DNA from 3 places in the Streptomyces sp. NPDC005151 genome. Region 3 is predicted to be linked to each of the others. Evidence: riboswitches for the same ligand, from Rfam matches in the RefSeq annotation. Region 3 holds a riboswitch; each other region holds the start of a gene.
The links. A riboswitch is a leader RNA that binds a small molecule or an ion and turns the genes downstream of it on or off. The one in region 3 is predicted to bind cyclic di-AMP.

Region 1 (5,447 bases), on a different contig from region 3:
GCCACCAAGGAGGTCTATCTCTGGGTCAATGCCGCTGAGGGGCAGAGCTACACGGACGAGGAGGCGGACCGCTGGACGGCCCTCGACCCCCTCTTCCCGTACAGCCGTCACCCGCACCGCTCGGCAGGCATGCCGTGCCGGACCGGCGAGTCCGTCATCTCGGTGGACGGCGACGGCACGGTGCGCCGCTGCCACTTCGTCCCGGCCGAGCTGGGCAACCTGTACGACGGCAGCTACCGGCGTGCGCTCGGTCCGCGGGCCTGTCCGGTCGCCGTCTGCGACTGCCACATCGGCTATGTGCATCTGGAGACACTGCCGTTGTACGACGTCTTCGCGGGTGGCGTCCTGGAGCGCATACCGGCCCGGCGCCCGGGCATACCGGCGCCCTCGGGACGCCGGTTCCTGCCGGTGTCCCCCGTCGCCGGACAGGCCTGAAGCCCCCGAGAGGCAGAAAGGGAACCGGCCCGTCCGGCAGATGGGGCCAGAGAGGGCTCCTCTAAGACCGACCGGCAAATGGGGGGGTGGGAGAAGGAGCGGGGCTGGGTGCGTGCAGCTGCAAGGCGGAGGATTGAGGCATGGCGGAGCCATGGTGATTGACGACAACGCGGCAGATGTGCGTGCCCAGCCCCGCGACGCCGCCCTCCATTTGCCGGTCGGTCTAAAGCGGCAGGAGGTCCGGCCGCTTCGCCTCGACGTGGTCGCCGGAGGACTCGCCGCGCAGCCGCCGCCCTATCCACGAAACCAGGTACTCACGCGCCCAGTGGATGTCGTCGCGCCGGACCTCCAGCGTGCCGCGCTGTGCCTGCGGGGGCCATTCCTGGTCGGGGTCGGCCGGTACATCGAGGCCGAGGACCTGGGCGGCGCGCAGCGCGACCCGGGTGTGTCCCTCGGGCGACAGGTGGAGCCGGTCGTCGTCCCAGGCGCGCCGGTCCTGCACGGACTTCAGCGACCACAGGTCGAGGACCGGGCAGTCGTAGCGATCGGCGATGGAGCGCACATGGGCGGTGTACGTGGCGATCTTGCCGCGCAGATGGCGCAGGACGGGAACGCCGCGGGTGTCGAAGCCGGTCGTCACCAGGACGGTGCCGACCGAGTCGGTGAGCTCGGCGACCGCGCGCTCGAAGCGCTCGGCCACGTCGTCGGGGTCGGTGCCGGGCCGGATGATGTCGTTGCCGCCCGCGCAGAAGCTCACCAGATCGGGTGCGAGCTCCTTGGCGCGCGGTACCTGCTCCTCGACGATCTGGTCGAGGAGGCGTCCGCGTACGGCGAGATTGGCGTACCGGAAATTTCCGTGTGCGGAGCCCTCGGAGCTCGTCGCCGCATCGGTGTCCGGGAGCTGGTCCGCGAGAAGTACCGCGAAACGGTCCGCCCAGCCGACGAAGGTTCCGTCCGGGCCGGGGTCTCCGACTCCCTCGGTGAAGCTGTCGCCAATCGCTGCGTACGACCCGATGGCGCCCTGCCGGTTGATGACGCCACGTTGATTGTTTCTCGAATCGTCTGCCACAAGCGCATATCCTGCACCGCTGAATGTGACCTACGCGACCGTAATAAGGGGTTGACGGGTGGTGAGATAGACCACCCGGTCAGGTTTTGGCAAAGGGGGAATAACGCCCCCCGCGGTAGGGAGTGGATCAGCGAGCGGCGTCATGCGGCTTCGATTGCAAGGCGGAGGACGGAGTCGACGCGGAGCGTCGGCGACTGACGACAACGCCGCCAGCGGAGTCGCAGGGCGTCGGGAGCCCACTCCCTATCGCGGGGGAGGCCGTAAGTGAAGGGGCGGTGCGTCGCCGCGCACCGCCCCTTCACCGAGCCGACCGGATCAGCCGTGGATCAGACGTGGATCCCGTGCGAGGCCAGGTAGGCGATCGGGTCGATGTCCGACCCGTACGCCGGGCCAGTGCGGACCTCGAAGTGCAGGTGCGGGCCGGTGGCGTTGCCGGTGGCACCGGAGAGGCCGACCTGCTGGCCTGCGGTCACGGTCTGGCCCGCCGAGACGGAGAGCGAGGACATGTGGCCGTACTGCGAGTAGTGGCCGTCGGCGTGCTTGATGACGACCTGGTTGCCGTACGCGCCACCCCAGCCGGCGGTGACGACGGTGCCGGAGGTGATCGCCTTCACGCTGGTGCCGGTGGCGACCGGGAAGTCGATACCCGTGTGGCTGCCGCTGGACCAGTTGGAGCCGGAGGCACGGTAGGCGGTGGTGTGGTTGCCCGGGACCGGGTGGACGTAGCCGGAGCTGTTGCTCCGACCGGCCGAGGCGGAGGACGTGGTGGTCTTGACGGACTCCGAAGCCTTGGACTGCGACGCGGACTTGTCGGCCGAGGAGGTCGACGGAGCCTTCGACGGGGCAGCCTTCGACGGAGCCGGGGCGGACTGCGTGGTGTCCGTCGTCGCGGCGGAGTCGGCCGGCTTGCCGCCGAGCGTCAGCTTCATGCCCGGGAAGATAAGGCTCGGGTTCTCGCCGACGACCGCGCGGTTGTCCTGGTACAGCTGCTGCCAGCCGCCCTTGACCTGCTGCTCGGCGGCGATCTTCGACAGGTAGTCACCGGCAACGACGGAGTACGTCCGGGTCTCGACCTTGTTCTTCACGACCGGCGCGGCCTCGGCGGCGACGTGCGTGGCTGCCGACTGCGCGGTGGGCGCGGCCTGCTCCGCGGCGTGGGCACCGGTGGCGCCGAGCAGCGGAAGGGCGATGACGGCCCCACCGGCGCCGACGGCGGCGACGCCACGGGCGATCGTGCTGGACTTGGTACGGCGGTGCTTACCCGATGTGGGCATGAAGAATTTCCTCTCCGGCGCCTACGAGGTGAGCTGTCGGGTTCGGGCTGGAGATGCCCGGTCGCAGTTCGCGACTTCACCCCGAGCCGGCCGGATCTCTCCGGGCGGCGGCTTACCTGGTTCCCCCGCTCCTGCCACACGTGAGTGGGTGCGAATTCCGGGCGGCGGCAGGATTAGGCGGTCCGTCCGGATTGAGGGTGACCGTAGGCGAGCGAGGACGGCGGAAACAAGCCATCGACTACTCAGGGGAATCCACGCCGGGAAATCGGCGCGGAATTCCGGTCACCCTCCGTGGATTACGGATCTTGGCTTTCCGCGCGACGTCCGGAATACCCATCTGTGGCGCCACCACACACCGTCACGGATATGATCCCGCTCACGAGGAAGGCATCATCTCCCGCAGAAATAGGCCATGTTCCACTAAAAGTCGCAATACGGACATGTCACGAACGTTCGCCACGTCGGAGCCTCAGTACCTTCGCGTCCAGGTCCCCCCGCAGCCCGGTGTGCAGACCCTGATGCAGCAGCACGGCACCGTGGTGGACCGCCCCGGTGTCCAGGTCGGTGTAGGTCGCCGCGGGGTCGAGCCCGCGCAGCCGCAGGGCCGGCGGCCGCTCCCCGTACCGCTGCGCCTCCAGCCACATCAGCACCACGGCCTCGTCGCCGTGCACGTACTGCACGGCGCTGAGCCCACCGCGCGGGGCACGCAGCCGGTACAGCGCGCCGTGCTGCACGGCGGGACGGATCTCCTTGTAGAGATCCACCCAGCTCCGCGCCTCGGCCAGCTCCTCGTCACTCCACTCGGTGAGATCCCCGCCGACCCCGAGCACCCCGGCCATCGCGCTGACGAAGCGGAAGCGCAGCGAACTGACCCTGCTGTTGAGCTGGACATTCGGACTGTCGGTGACCCAGGCGGCCATCACCCGCGCCGGATGGATCTGCCCGAAGCCCTCCTGGATGGCGAGCCGGTCGAGCGGGTCGGTGTTGTCGGAGGTCCACACCTGGTCGGTACGGGCGAGGATCTCCAGGTCGATCCGGCCACCGCCGCCCGAGCAGGACTCGAAGGCGACGCCGGGGTGGGCGGCCCGCAGCCGGTCGATCAGCGCGTAGAGCGCGTCCACATGTGCGATCCAGAGCTTCTGCGGATAGTCCTCGCCCGGCCAGCCCGCATCGGTGAAGCAGCGGTTGAAGTCCCATTTCACATAGTCGATCGGGGCGCTGGAGAGCAGCGTGTCGAGCTGCTCCCACAGATAGTTCTGCACATCGGTCCGGGCCAGATTGAGCACCAGCTGATGACGGAATTCGGTCCGGGTCCGCCCAGGGAAGTGCTGCACCCAGTCGGGGTGCGCGCGATACAGATCACTGTCGGCGTTCACCATCTCCGGCTCGACCCAGATGCCGAACTGCATGCCGAGTCCGTGCACTTCGTCGGCGAGCGGCTTCAGCCCGCCGGGGAATCGCTCGGGGTTGGGGGTCCAGTCGCCGAGTCCGGCCCGGTCGCTGGTGCGCTGCCCGAACCATGCGTCGTCCACGACGAACAGCTCGACGCCCATCGCCGCGGCGCGCTCGGCGAGGGCGCGCTGCTGGTCCTCCGCGATGTCGAAGCCGGTCGCCTCCCAGGAGTTGTAGAGCACCGGCCGCAGGCTCTCGGCGTCCGGGACGACATGGGCCAGTTGCCAGGCGTGCCAGGACCGGCTCGCCCCGCCGAACCCTTCGGCGCTCCACAGTCCGGCGAACACCGGTGTGGTGTACGTCTCCCCCGGTGCGAGCCGCAGCAGCCCGGAGTCGTCGTATCCGGCGCCTCCGGTGATCTGCACAAGCCCGTCGGGGAGCTGCTGCACCGCGATCCGCCACGAGCCGGACCAGCCGAGCGCGCAGCCGTACACCTCGCCCTCCTCCTCGGTGGCGGCGCCGTCCGCGTCGAGCGCGACCCAGGGCAGGAACTGGTGTCCGGTGTGGCCGCGCCTGCTGGAGAGGACCTTCTCGCCGTACGTCAGATCCGACCGTACGAGCTGTGTCTCGGCCGCCCAGCGGCCGTGCAGCTGGCTCAGCCGCCAGCTGTCGCGGGCGGGCAGCGCCCAGGCCGCCGCGTCGGCGCGCAGCAGCTCCAGCGGCGGACCGTCCGGACCGGTGTGGGTGACGGTGGCCCAGCGCTCGATGACGTCGGAGTCATCCCGCATCCGGTAGTGCAGCGTGAGCGCGAGCCGCTGCACGGAGTCGGCGAACGCGATACGGAGTTCATCGCCGTCCACGGCGGCCCCGGCGAACGCCCATTCGGTGCCACGGACTTCGGGGGTGCGTACGGAGAGAGCGGGCCGAACGAAGCGGGGGCCGCCCTCGACCGGGTACTCCTCGCGGCCGTCCAGCTGCGACTCGAAGCCCCGGAAGGGCGGCTCGGGCGCGGCGGCGAGGGCCTCGGCGGCCGCGAGGGAGATCTGCGGCCCCCAGTGCAGATGCAGCAGTTCGTCCCGGCCGGTGAGGTGCAACGCGTAGCTGCCGCTCGCCCCGGTCAGCAGCCAGGTCCGACCCTGGTCACCCGTCTCGATCATGTCATCCCCGCATTCCCACAGTTCCGCACATCATCGACCGCCGGCCGACGGCCGGGCAACGCCCGTGCGAGGGGAATTCCATGGGGTGTTCAGCAGGAAACGGCCGAGATGATGGCCTGA
Region 2 (5,447 bases), on a different contig from region 3:
CGCCACGGTGAGCACCAGGACGATGGGCACGTTCGAGGCCGGCACCCAGGGCGCCGTGCGGTTCGAAGTGCAGGGCATCGTCGGGGGCGAACCCCGCATCGTCATCGAGCACATCACGCGCATCCACCCCTCCTGCGCACCGGACTGGCCGACGCCGCCCGACGGGGACGGCGCACATCGAGTGATCATCGAGGGCCGCCCGCGCATCGAGGTCACGGTCGAGGCCACCGACGAGGGCGAGAACAGGTCCGCGGGCGGGAACGCCACCGCGGTCGGCCGGCTCGTGAGCGCCATCGACTGGCTCGTGGACGCGGAACCAGGACTCTACGACGCGCTCGACGTCCCGCTGCGCCCCGCAGTCGGCAGGCTCGGAAGGAGACAGCCATGAACATCGACATCCCCGAGGGCAAGGACGCGATCGAGTACGTGTGGGGCGAGATGGTGCCCGGGATCGGGATCGCCGCATCGAACTTCTCGCTGTCGGTGTACGCCCACACGACCCTGGGACTGCGCGAGTTCGAAGCCGCGCGGTTGCGGATCGCCCAGATCAACGGGTGCGCCTTCTGCCTCGACTGGCGGACCGAACGGGACGGCGTGAAGGTCGAGGAGGAATTCGCCGACGCGGTGACCCAGTGGCGTACCACCGGCGTGTTCGACGACCGGACCCGGTTGGCCGCCGAATACGCCGAGCGGTACGCCCTGGATCACCACAACCTCGACGACGCGTTCTGGTCCCGGATGACCGCGCACTACAGCCAGCTGGAGATCGTGGAGCTGAGCATGAGCATCGGATCATGGCTGGCGTTCGGCCGGCTCAACCATGTGCTGGGCCTCGACACCGTGTGCGCGCTGCCCGGCCGTTGAGTGTCACAGGTCGGTGGCGATGATCTTCTCGATGTTCCGTTCGGCAAGCGCGGTGATGGTGACGAACGGATTGACGCTGGTGTTGCCGGGGATCAGCGAGCCGTCGATGACGTACAGGCCCGAGTAACCGTGCAGGCGGCCGTAGTTGTCGGTCGCCCGGTTCAGCACCGCGCCGCCGAGCGGGTGGTACGTGAGGTGGTCGCCCCAGATCTTGTAGGTGCCGAAGAGATCGGTCCGGTAGATCGTCCCCTCCTTCTGGTTGATCCTGTCGAAGATCGTCCTGGCGGCGTCGATGGACGGCTGCTTCCAGGCGGTCTGCCAGTTCAGGTCGACCGTGCCCGTCGCGGCGTTCCACGAGAACTCGGCCCGGTTCGGGTTCTTGGTGATGGACAGGTAGAACGAGGCGTACGTCTCGATCCCGGTGGGCAGCGGCGCGACCTCGGCGAACGCGCCACCGGCGGCCCAGTTGTCGATGCCGCCCGTGGGAATGGACGCCTGAAGGCTGCCGGTCGGGTCCCACAGGTGGTTGGCCCGGCCGCACATGACGTTGCCGTTGTCGCCCCACCCTTTGCCGATCTCGTTGTTCAGGCCGGGGAGCGCGCCGGTGGCTTTCAGCTTGACCAGCAACTTGCTGGTGCCCACGCTGCCGGCCGCGAAGAACACCCGGTCCGCGGTCACCGTCTTGGTGGCCGTGGTGGCGCCGCCGGTGTCGATCTGGTCGATGACGACCGTGTAGCCGCCACCTGCCGCCGGGGCGACCGAAGTGACCTTGTGGAGCGGCGCGATGGCGACCCTGCCGGTGGCCCTGATCCGGTCGATGTACGTCTTCTGCAGCGACTTCTTGCCATAGTTGTTGCCGTAGAGGATCTCACCGGCCAGCGCCGACCTGGGGACGGTTCCGGCCTCTTCCTGCTTCATGTAGTCCCAGTCGTACACGGTGGGCACGAAGACGAACGGGAAGCCGGCGCGCTCGGCCTGTTTGCGGCCGACCCGGGCGTACTGGTAGCACGCGGCGGTGTCGAACCAGGCCGGATCGCCAATGCCGGCCCCGAGCCCGGCATTGGCGCGCGGGTAGTAGATGCCGTACATCTCGTCGGCGTCCACCGACGGGAGCACGGCTCCGAAGTTCTCGCGCTTGGGGGTGACCGCCATCCCACCGTTGACCAGCGAGCCGCCACCGACGCCGCGGCCCTGGTAGACGGTGATCCCGCTGAACTCCTCGGCGTCGAGGATCCCTGTGCTGCGGGTGATGTTCTTGTCGATGGGGAAGCCGAGGAAGTTGCTGAGGGGCTGCTTGGTCCTGGTGCGGAGCCAGTACGACCGGCTGTCCGGGGAGGTCGTGTTGGCGAAGATCCTGCCATCGGGGCCGGGGGTGTCCCAGGCCATACCCATTTCGATCATGTGCACGTCGACGCCCGCTTGGGCGAGACGCAGTGCGGCGACGGAGCCGCCGTATCCGGTGCCGATCACCAGGGCCGGAACATGGGCCCCGGAGTCGATCGGAGCGGCTGCGGATCCGACCCCGGCCTGGGCCGGAGTGGTGTGACCCGCGAGGGCCACGGCTCCTAAAATAGAACCAGTTCCTGTGATGAATCTTCGACGCGAAACGTCCTTGGGGCCTGCATTGTGCATGGTAGAGTCACTCATGTGACACGCCTCACTCTCTAAAGAGTGAAACTGGTTCTACTGCCGTTCGCGCGTTAAGTCACTATATACCGGTGGGTAACATGCGCCCGATCGAGGCACCCCGGATACGCAACGTCGTGCGTCAGGCGGGCCGACCCCGGTGGCCTTCCTCGCTCGGCCGGGTGCCCGCATCCCCTGGGGCGAGCTCCATGTCGGCAGCCGTGACGTTTTCGCCGACGCAGGGTTCGTCGAGTCGGCAGGCCCACACTCAGGCGGGCCGTCATGCGGATCGACTTCTGAATCGTCTCCCGTGCGCGACACCGACGGGAACGGGTGGCGAGCCCCATCGGACCTTCGCCACCCGTCATACCTGAATCAATGCAACCGGGCCTCAGTAGGCCCCGAACACGTTGTCGATCGAGCCGTACTTGGCGGCGGCGTAGTTGCACGCGGCCGTGATGTTGGCGACCGGGTCGTAAGGGTCCATCGACGTACCGGGCACGTGGTAGGCCCGGAACGTGGGGTCGATGACCTGCAGGAGACCCTTGGACGGCGTGCCCGCGGCGGCGTTCGAGTCCCAGTTGTTGATGGCCCGGGGGTTGCCCGAGGACTCGCGCATGATGTTGCGGTGGATGCCGTCGTAGCTGCCGGGGATGCCGTGCTGGGCCATGACGGCCAGCGACTCCTTGATCCAGCCGTCGAGGTCGTTCGTGTACGTCGCGGGCTTCGCGGTGACAGCAGCGGCGGTGCTCGCGGCCGTCGTGGACTCGACTGCCGCGGGCGCGGCCTTGGCGCCGATGGTGAGCTTCTGGCCCGCGTGAATTACGCCGGGGTCGGCTCCGATGACCGCTCGATTGTCCTTGTACAGCTGCTGCCAACCGCCACTCACGGAATGACTCAGGGCGATCTTGTAAAGGGTGTCACCGGATATCACGGAATAGATGGAGGGCGTGGCTGCCCGCACGGCAGCCGGCTTGGCGGGGGCGGCAGCGGGCGCCACCGTCTTGGAGACGGCGACGGCGGTGACAGGCTGCGCCGGCGCTGCCGAGGCAACGGTTGCCCCGATCATCGGAAGCGCGAGAGCGGCTCCGCCTGTGCTCACGGCGATGAATCCGCGAGTCAGCGAAATGGACTTACGACGACGGTGGTTAACCTGTGCGGGCATGGCGCATTCCTCTCCGTCGCCTACGAGGTGAGCTGTCGGGTTGAGGCTGGAGTTGCCTGGCCGTATGGGAATACGACTTCACCCCTAGCCGTTCCGGATACCGGATCGGCGGCTTACGTGGGTCCCCCGCTCCTGCCGTACGTGAGTGGTCGGGTTCCCGGACGGCGGCAGGATTCGGCGTTCCATCCGGATTGACGGTGACCGTAGGCGAGAAACTCCGACCTGAACAAGCCCCCATTTTTCGATCACAATTCATTTACAAGATCGAGTCGCGGAAATTTTCGCATTCCACCCCGGTCCGCGAAGTCAACTTTCTTGGCGCAGAAGGGAACCGGGCGGCACGTCGCTGCGACCGCGGGCCCGGAAGGTGACTCTCACCACTCAGCCCGAAAAGGGCGATTTGCCCGGCACGCAAGGCCTCGGCCCGTGCGGGTTGCGCATTCACCAGAACGGCGAGCGGCTTCCCTTCATCGTCAAAATTGCGACATTTAGGAGATTTTGACGTCGGCGGACAGACACCGGCCTCCGACTCGTCGGGAAGGGCGTCCCCGGGGAGACGACCGGGAGCAGCCGCGCGTCACGCGTCTGCGCCGACTGCGGCGCACGAGTGGCCGCCCACCGGCCAGGCCGTGCCGGTTCACGCGAACGACACCACGGCGGCCGCACGAGGTGCCGTACACCTTCGGCGTGGCCATGATGGTGCGGAAGAACGCCCTGCCCGCCCGCCGGGACCGTCCGGCAGCACGAGAGAAGTGATGGCGATGGAGCTGTTCCCGCCCATGCCGCTCGCCGAGTGGCGTGACACCAAAGAGACGCTCCACCGCTTCGCGCAGGTCGTCGGAAAGATCCGTCTCGCGGCCAGTGTCCGGCGCAATCACTGGTGGAACGTTCCGTTTCACCTCACTGGCCGCGGTATCACCACCCGCCCCATGGGGCAGATCGACGGCAACCCGATTTTCACGGTGGACTTCGACTTCGTCGGCCATCGACTCGTCATCACAAGACTGGACGGCGTGTCGGTCTCGTTCCCGCTTTCGGGCCAGTCTGTGGCGTCCTTCCACAAGAAGGTCATGGCCGCCCTGGACACGCTGGGCATCGAGGTGGATATCAACGTGCCCAAGCCATTCGATCTGCCCGACACCGACCGGCCGTTCGCCGAGGACACCGAGCACGCGGCATACGATCCCGAACTGGCCAACCGGTATTGGCAGGTCCTCAGTCAAGTGGCGCTGGTCCTGGAGGAATTCGCGGCGCGGTTTTCGGGGAAAGTCAGCCCCGTGCACCATTTCTGGCACACCTTCGACATCGCTCACACCCGCTTTTCGGAGCGTCAGATCGACCAGCCCCGGCAGATCGACCCGGTGACGCGGGAGGCCTACTCCCGGGAAGTGATCAGCTTCGGTTTCTGGTTCGGTGACGACAAGTTCGCCGCGCCCGCGTTCTACTCGTACACCGCTCCCGAACCGGCGCGGCTGGCGGAGGAACCGCTCACTCCGGTGTCGGCGCAATGGGTGGATCGTGGCGGCAGCCACCTGGCGGTGCTGCCGTACGACGCGGCCCGCACCGAGAGCGATCCCCGTGCGGCCGTACTCGCCTTCTACGAAAGCGCCTATCAGGCCGGAGCGGGGCGCGCCGGCTGGGACATCGACCGACTCGCCTGTCCCGGCGGGATGACCGATCCGTGCCTGAGGACCCGTACGTCTGCCGGTGGATGAGGAGCGCGGCTTCAGTGCAGCTGCCGCTCCCAGTCCGCGGGGACCTTGCCCTGGGGACCCGGAGTCGGCTGGGCGAC
Region 3 (5,447 bases):
TCGCTGCTCGCCGCGCTCGACGACGAGTCCATGGAGAACCAGCGGGACGTCGTCAAGAACGAGCGCCGCCAGCGGTACGACAATGTTCCGTACGGCACGGCGTTCGAGAGGCTGACCGCCCTCGCCTACCCCGAGGGCCACCCGTACCACCACACCCCGATCGGCTCGATGACCGACCTGGACGCGGCGACACTCGAAGACGCGCGGACCTTCTTCCGTACGTACTACGCGCCCAACAACGCGGTGCTGTCGGTCGTCGGCGACATCGACCCCGAGCAGACGCTCGCCTGGATCGAGAAGTACTTCGGCTCCATCCCGTCCCACGACGGCAAGCAGCCGCCGCGCGACGGCACGCTCCCCGAGACCATCGGCGAGCAGCTGCGCGAAGAGGTCCACGAGGAGGTCCCGGCGCGGGCGCTGATGGCCGCCTACCGGCTGCCGCACGACGGCACCAGGGAGTGCGACGCCGCGGATCTCGCGCTGACCGTGCTCGGCGGAGGTGAGTCCTCCCGGCTGCACAACCGCCTGGTCCGCCGCGACCGCACAGCCGTTGCGGCAGGTTTCGGGCTGCTGCGGCTGGCCGGCGCGCCCTCGCTCGGCTGGCTGGACGTGAAGACGTCCGGCGGTGTCGAGGTGGCGCAGATCGAGGCCGCGGTCGACGAGGAGCTGGCCCGGTTCGCCGCCGAGGGCCCCACGCCCGAGGAAATGGAGCGCGCTCAGGCACAGTTGGAGCGCGAGTGGCTGGACCGGCTCGGTACGGTCGCGGGCCGCGCCGATGAACTCTGCCGGTTCGCCGTGCTGTTCGGCGACCCGCAGCTCGCGCTGACCGCCGTCCAGCGGGTCCTTGACGTCACCGCGGACGAGGTCCAGGCGGCGGCCAGGGCCCAGCTGCGCCCCGACAACCGGGCGGTGCTCGTCTACGAGCCGGTCGAGCCGGCCGAATCCGCCGACGCGGAAGCCGACGAGACGGACACCGACACCGACGCGCACGAAGGGGCGGACAAGTGACCGACGCTGCCGCGACTGGAGTATCGATGGAGTACCACCCGCAGCCGACCCCCGGCACGGCCAGGCCCTGGGCCTTTCCCGCACCCGAGCGCGGCGCCCTGCCCAATGGGCTGACGGTGCTGCGCTGCCACCGTCCCGGCCAGCAGGTCGTCGCGGTCGAGATCTTCCTCGACGCCCCGCTGGACGCCGAGCCCGAGGGCCTCGACGGCGTGGCCACGATCATGGCGCGAGCCCTTTCCGAGGGCACCGACAAGCACTCCGCCGAGGAGTTCGCCGCCGAGCTGGAGCGTTGCGGCGCCACCCTCGACGCGCACGCCGACCATCCCGGCATGCGGGTCTCCCTGGAGGTTCCGGCCTCCCGGCTGGCCAAGGCTCTCGGGCTGGTCGCCGAGGCGCTGCGGGCGCCCGCGTTCGCCGACAGCGAGATCGAGCGACTGGTGAACAACCGGCTCGACGAGATTCCGCACGAGCAGGCCAACCCGGCCCGGCGTGCCGCCAAGCAGCTCTCCAAGGAGCTCTTCCCGGCCACGTCGCGGATGTCACGCCCGCGCCAGGGCACCGAGGAGACGGTGGAGCGGATCGACTCCGCGGCCGTGCGAGCCTTCTACGAGGCCCATGTCCGGCCGTCCACCGCGACCGCCGTCGTCGTCGGCGACCTCACCGGTATCGACCTGGACGCCCTGCTCGCCGACACCATCGGCGACTGGACCGGGAACACCGTGGAGCCCCGTCCGGTCCCGCCGATCACTGCCGACGACACCGGCCGCGTGGTGATCGTCGACCGTCCGGGCGCCGTGCAGACACAGCTGCTGATCGGCCGCATCGGCGCCGACCGGCACGACAGCGTGTGGCCGGCCCAGGTCCTCGGCACCTACTGCCTGGGCGGCACACTCACCTCCCGGCTGGACCGGGTGCTGCGCGAGGAGAAGGGCTACACCTACGGCGTGCGGGCCTTCGGGCAGGTCCTGCGCTCGACGGCCCCGGACTCCGCCTCCGGGGCGACCGGCGCGGCGATGCTGGCGATCAGTGGCTCGGTGGACACGGAGTCCACCGGACCGGCGCTCGACGACCTGTGGAAGGTCCTGCGGACGCTGGTGGCCGAGGGGCTGACCGACGCCGAGCGCGAGACCGCTGTGCAGAACCTCGTGGGTGTCGCCCCGCTGAAGTTCGAGACGGCTGCCTCCGTCGCCGGCACGCTCGCCGACCAGGTCGAGCAGCACCTCCCGGACGACTACCAGGCGCAGCTGTACGCCCGCCTGGCCGAGACCGGCACGGTCGAGGCGACCGCAGCCGTGGTCAACGCCTTCCCCGTGGACCGGCTGGTCACGATTCTCGTCGGCGACGCCGCGCAGATCGAGGAGCGGGTCAGGGCGTTGGGCATCGGAGAGGTGTCGGTCGTCACCGGCTGATGCACCAAAGTCCCGCAAAGAGGGGCAAAGAGAGACCCTGGCGAGTCGCTTCTCGCCAGGGTCTTCCCTTTTGTCTGATTTGAGATGAAAACTTATTCCTTGCCCTGTGGGATGCGCTACAAAGCGCCCTGTCCGTTTGGTGAATGAAAGTGCCCCCGCCTAGCGTCGGCTCCACTGTCCGTCACTCGTATGCCGCATCCGTGGCGCCGGGCAGTGATCGCCGAGTCCCCGTCAGGCGCGAGCCTGGGGAGCCGGGGACCCACACAGTCCCTGGGGTGAATCGGATGCCGCGACCTCCTGTGAGGCCGGGGATCCGTAGGAGACCTTCCTGCTCCGAACCCGTCAGCTAACCCGGTAGGCGAGAAGGAAGGAAAGGACCAGCTACTTCATGGCGTTCACCCGCCCCACCGGGAAGCACCGTGCCCCGAGCCGCCTGAAGCGCGGGAGCGCACGCATCGCCGGAGTCGCGACGCTGGCGACCACCGGCGTCATCGGCGGACTGGCCTCTCCGGCCCTCGCCGCGGATGCCGAGGCCTCCTTCGTCAATGAAACCGGCCTGACCCAGATCATCGCCATCGAGGATGGCCTCGCCGACCAGGTGGCCACCCAGGCCAAGGTGCAGAAGCGCCAGGCCGACGTCGCCGCGAAGGTGAAGGCGAAGGCTGCCGCGGCAGCCAAGGCCGAAGCGAAGGCCAAGGCGGCGGCGAAGGCCGAGGCCGAGGCCCGCGCCAAGGCGGCCCGTGACGCGAAGGCCCGCGCCACCCGTTCCGCCGAGCGCACCCGCCTGGGCTCCTTCCAGCTCCCGGTCGCCGGTTCGTACGCCACCACCGGCTACAAGTCGAGCGGGTCCCTCTGGTCCTCCGGCCGCCACTCGGGCATCGACTTCCATGCCGCCTCCGGAAGCTCCGTCGTCGCCGTCGGCGCCGGCACGGTCGTCGAGGCGGGCTGGGGCGGCGCATACGGCAACAACATCGTGCTGCGGATGACGGACGGCACGTACACCCAGTACGGCCACCTCTCCTCGATCGGCGTCTCCGTCGGCCAGAGCGTCGGCGCGGGCCAGCAGATCGGCCTCTCCGGCTCGACCGGCAACTCCACCGGACCGCACCTCCACTTCGAGGCCCGCACCACGCCTTCGTACGGCTCCGACATGGACCCCGTGGCGTACCTGCGCGCCCATGGCGTGAACGTCTGACCGACGTCCCGTCCGCAACACCCCGAAGGCCTCGGTTTCCCGCCGGGGCCTTCGTCGTGTCCGCCCCTGCCGAACCGCCCCGCGGAACCGTCCCCGGGCCAGAAGATATTCATGGTTTTCGGCCCGGCGTCGGAAATGCAGTTGCATTGCAATAGAGTCACAGAACAGGCGTCGATCGGCCGCGTTTCGCGGGGATTAAGGCGGAGGTTCGGACATGCGCATTCCGGCGCAATCGGTATGCACGGCAATCCGTGACGACATCGTCTCCGGTGTCTTCGAACGCGGCAGCAGACTCACCGAGGAGCTGCTCGCGCGCCGTTACGGGGTCTCCCGTGTCCCGGTGCGGGAAGCGCTGCGCACCCTGGAATCCGAGGGCTTCGTGGTCACTCGCCGACATGCCGGTGCCTGTGTCGCCGAGCCCACCGAACAGGAGGCCGCCGACCTTCTGGAGGTACGGATGCTGCTGGAGCCGCTGGGTGCGGCCCGTGCCGCGCAACGTCGCACCGAGGCGCACCTCAAGGTGCTGCGCGGCCTGGTCAGGCTGGGTCAGGACAGGGCGCGGCGGGGCGAGGGGGAGGATCTGCGCTCCCTGGGCGGCTGGTTCCACGAGACGCTCGCCCAGGCGTCCGGCAGCCCCGGGCTCACCGCGCTGCTCACCCAGCTACGGCACAAGATCGCCTGGATGTACGCGGTCGAGCAGTCGGCCCGCCCCGCCGATTCCTGGGGCGAGCACGGAGCCATCGTGGACGCCGTGGCGCGCGGCGACGCGGAACGGGCCAGGGCGCTGGCCGCCCAGCACGCCGAGCGGGCCACCGCCGCGCACCGGCTGCGCCGCGCGGGCGGTGCCCCGGGCCGTGATGCCGGCGCCCCCGCTCCGGCGGCCGGGTGAGGACTTCGCAACATGCCGTAAACACCGCGAGCGGCCGGAATTAACACATGCGCCGTATACAAAGAGAAGTAGATGCGCGGGGCTTTCTTTGAGCTGCCTGAATTCGCTCCGAATGTATTGTCGGTATCCGAAAACGAAGGAGCCGCGGCCCCGGTTGGGGGGTACCGCGGCTCCGCCACAGAAATAGACCGGACAGGAATCGGCCGGAAAGGCTTCCCCCCTGATCGGAACCCTGGAATCAGACGGTCTCAGGGAGCTCCTCGAGCCCCTCGGTGACCAGCTTCGCCAGACGGTCGAGCGCGGCTTCCGCGTCGTCCGCCTCGGAGGCGAGCACGATCTCCTCGCCGCCGTGCGCGCCGAGACCGAGCACCGCGAGCATGGAGGCGGCGTTCACCGGGGGGCCGTCGGACTTGGCGATCGTCACGGGGACGCCGGACGCCGTGGCGGCACGGACGAAGATGGAAGCGGGGCGGGCGTGCAGGCCCTCGGCCCAACCGACATTTACGCGGCGCTCAGCCATGGTTCTGCCCTTCACGAATCAATGGTTGTCTAGACCAGTCTCTCACGCAGTCGCTGTCTTCCCGCCGACCCGCAACCCGGCCCCAGCCCGTGCCGCACGGCCGATCGGAGCTCTCAGACTGCCCCGGCCCCGGGCCCTACGCGACCGCTGACCGCGCCGTAGGCTTTGCCCATGCAGCCCGCGCCGGAGCAGAGTCCGCACCACGCGTACCCCGACCACTGGGAAGCGGACGTGGTGCTCCGCGACGGCGGTACGGCCCGCATCAGGCCCATCACCACGGACGATGCCGAGCGCCTGGTCAGCTTCTACGAGCAGGTCTCCGACGAGTCGAAGTACTACCGGTTCTTCGCTCCTTACCCCCGTCTGTCCGCCAAGGACGTCCACCGCTTCACCCATCACGACTACGTCGACCGGGTGGGGCTCGCC

Region 1: linked by a shared signal. The riboswitch ahead of ACWD6R_RS33435 (M23 family metallopeptidase) and the one ahead of ACWD6R_RS10350 (M23 family metallopeptidase) in region 3 are both predicted to bind cyclic di-AMP.
Region 2: linked by a shared signal. The riboswitch ahead of ACWD6R_RS04310 (transglycosylase SLT domain-containing protein) and the one ahead of ACWD6R_RS10350 (M23 family metallopeptidase) in region 3 are both predicted to bind cyclic di-AMP.

What each region holds. Positions count from the first base shown of each region.
Region 1 is NZ_JBSFYR010000096.1:5,266-10,712, reverse strand. Features, by position in the region: gene ACWD6R_RS33445 (STM4012 family radical SAM protein) at 1-435, shown strand, start outside; gene ACWD6R_RS33440 (SGNH/GDSL hydrolase family protein) at 659-1,504, opposite strand; gene ACWD6R_RS33435 (M23 family metallopeptidase) at 1,831-2,778, opposite strand; cyclic di-AMP (ydaO/yuaA leader) riboswitch at 2,782-2,939, opposite strand; gene ACWD6R_RS33430 (alpha-galactosidase) at 3,222-5,327, opposite strand.
Region 2 is NZ_JBSFYR010000004.1:103,937-109,383, forward strand. Features, by position in the region: gene ACWD6R_RS04295 (NAD(P)H-dependent amine dehydrogenase family protein) at 1-388, shown strand, start outside; gene ACWD6R_RS04300 (carboxymuconolactone decarboxylase family protein) at 385-864, shown strand; gene ACWD6R_RS04305 (GMC oxidoreductase) at 868-2,511, opposite strand; gene ACWD6R_RS04310 (transglycosylase SLT domain-containing protein) at 2,882-3,655, opposite strand; cyclic di-AMP (ydaO/yuaA leader) riboswitch at 3,658-3,845, opposite strand; gene ACWD6R_RS04315 (DUF5996 family protein) at 4,417-5,370, shown strand; gene ACWD6R_RS04320 (UBP-type zinc finger domain-containing protein) at 5,382-5,447, opposite strand, start outside.
Region 3 is NZ_JBSFYR010000013.1:71,209-76,655, forward strand. Features, by position in the region: gene ACWD6R_RS10340 (M16 family metallopeptidase) at 1-1,008, shown strand, start outside; gene ACWD6R_RS10345 (M16 family metallopeptidase) at 1,035-2,417, shown strand; cyclic di-AMP (ydaO/yuaA leader) riboswitch at 2,626-2,792, shown strand; gene ACWD6R_RS10350 (M23 family metallopeptidase) at 2,806-3,612, shown strand; partial or broken gene ACWD6R_RS10355 (GntR family transcriptional regulator) at 3,827-4,545, shown strand; gene ACWD6R_RS10360 (HPr family phosphocarrier protein) at 4,740-5,021, opposite strand; gene ACWD6R_RS10365 (bifunctional acetate--CoA ligase family protein/GNAT family N-acetyltransferase) at 5,193-5,447, shown strand, end outside.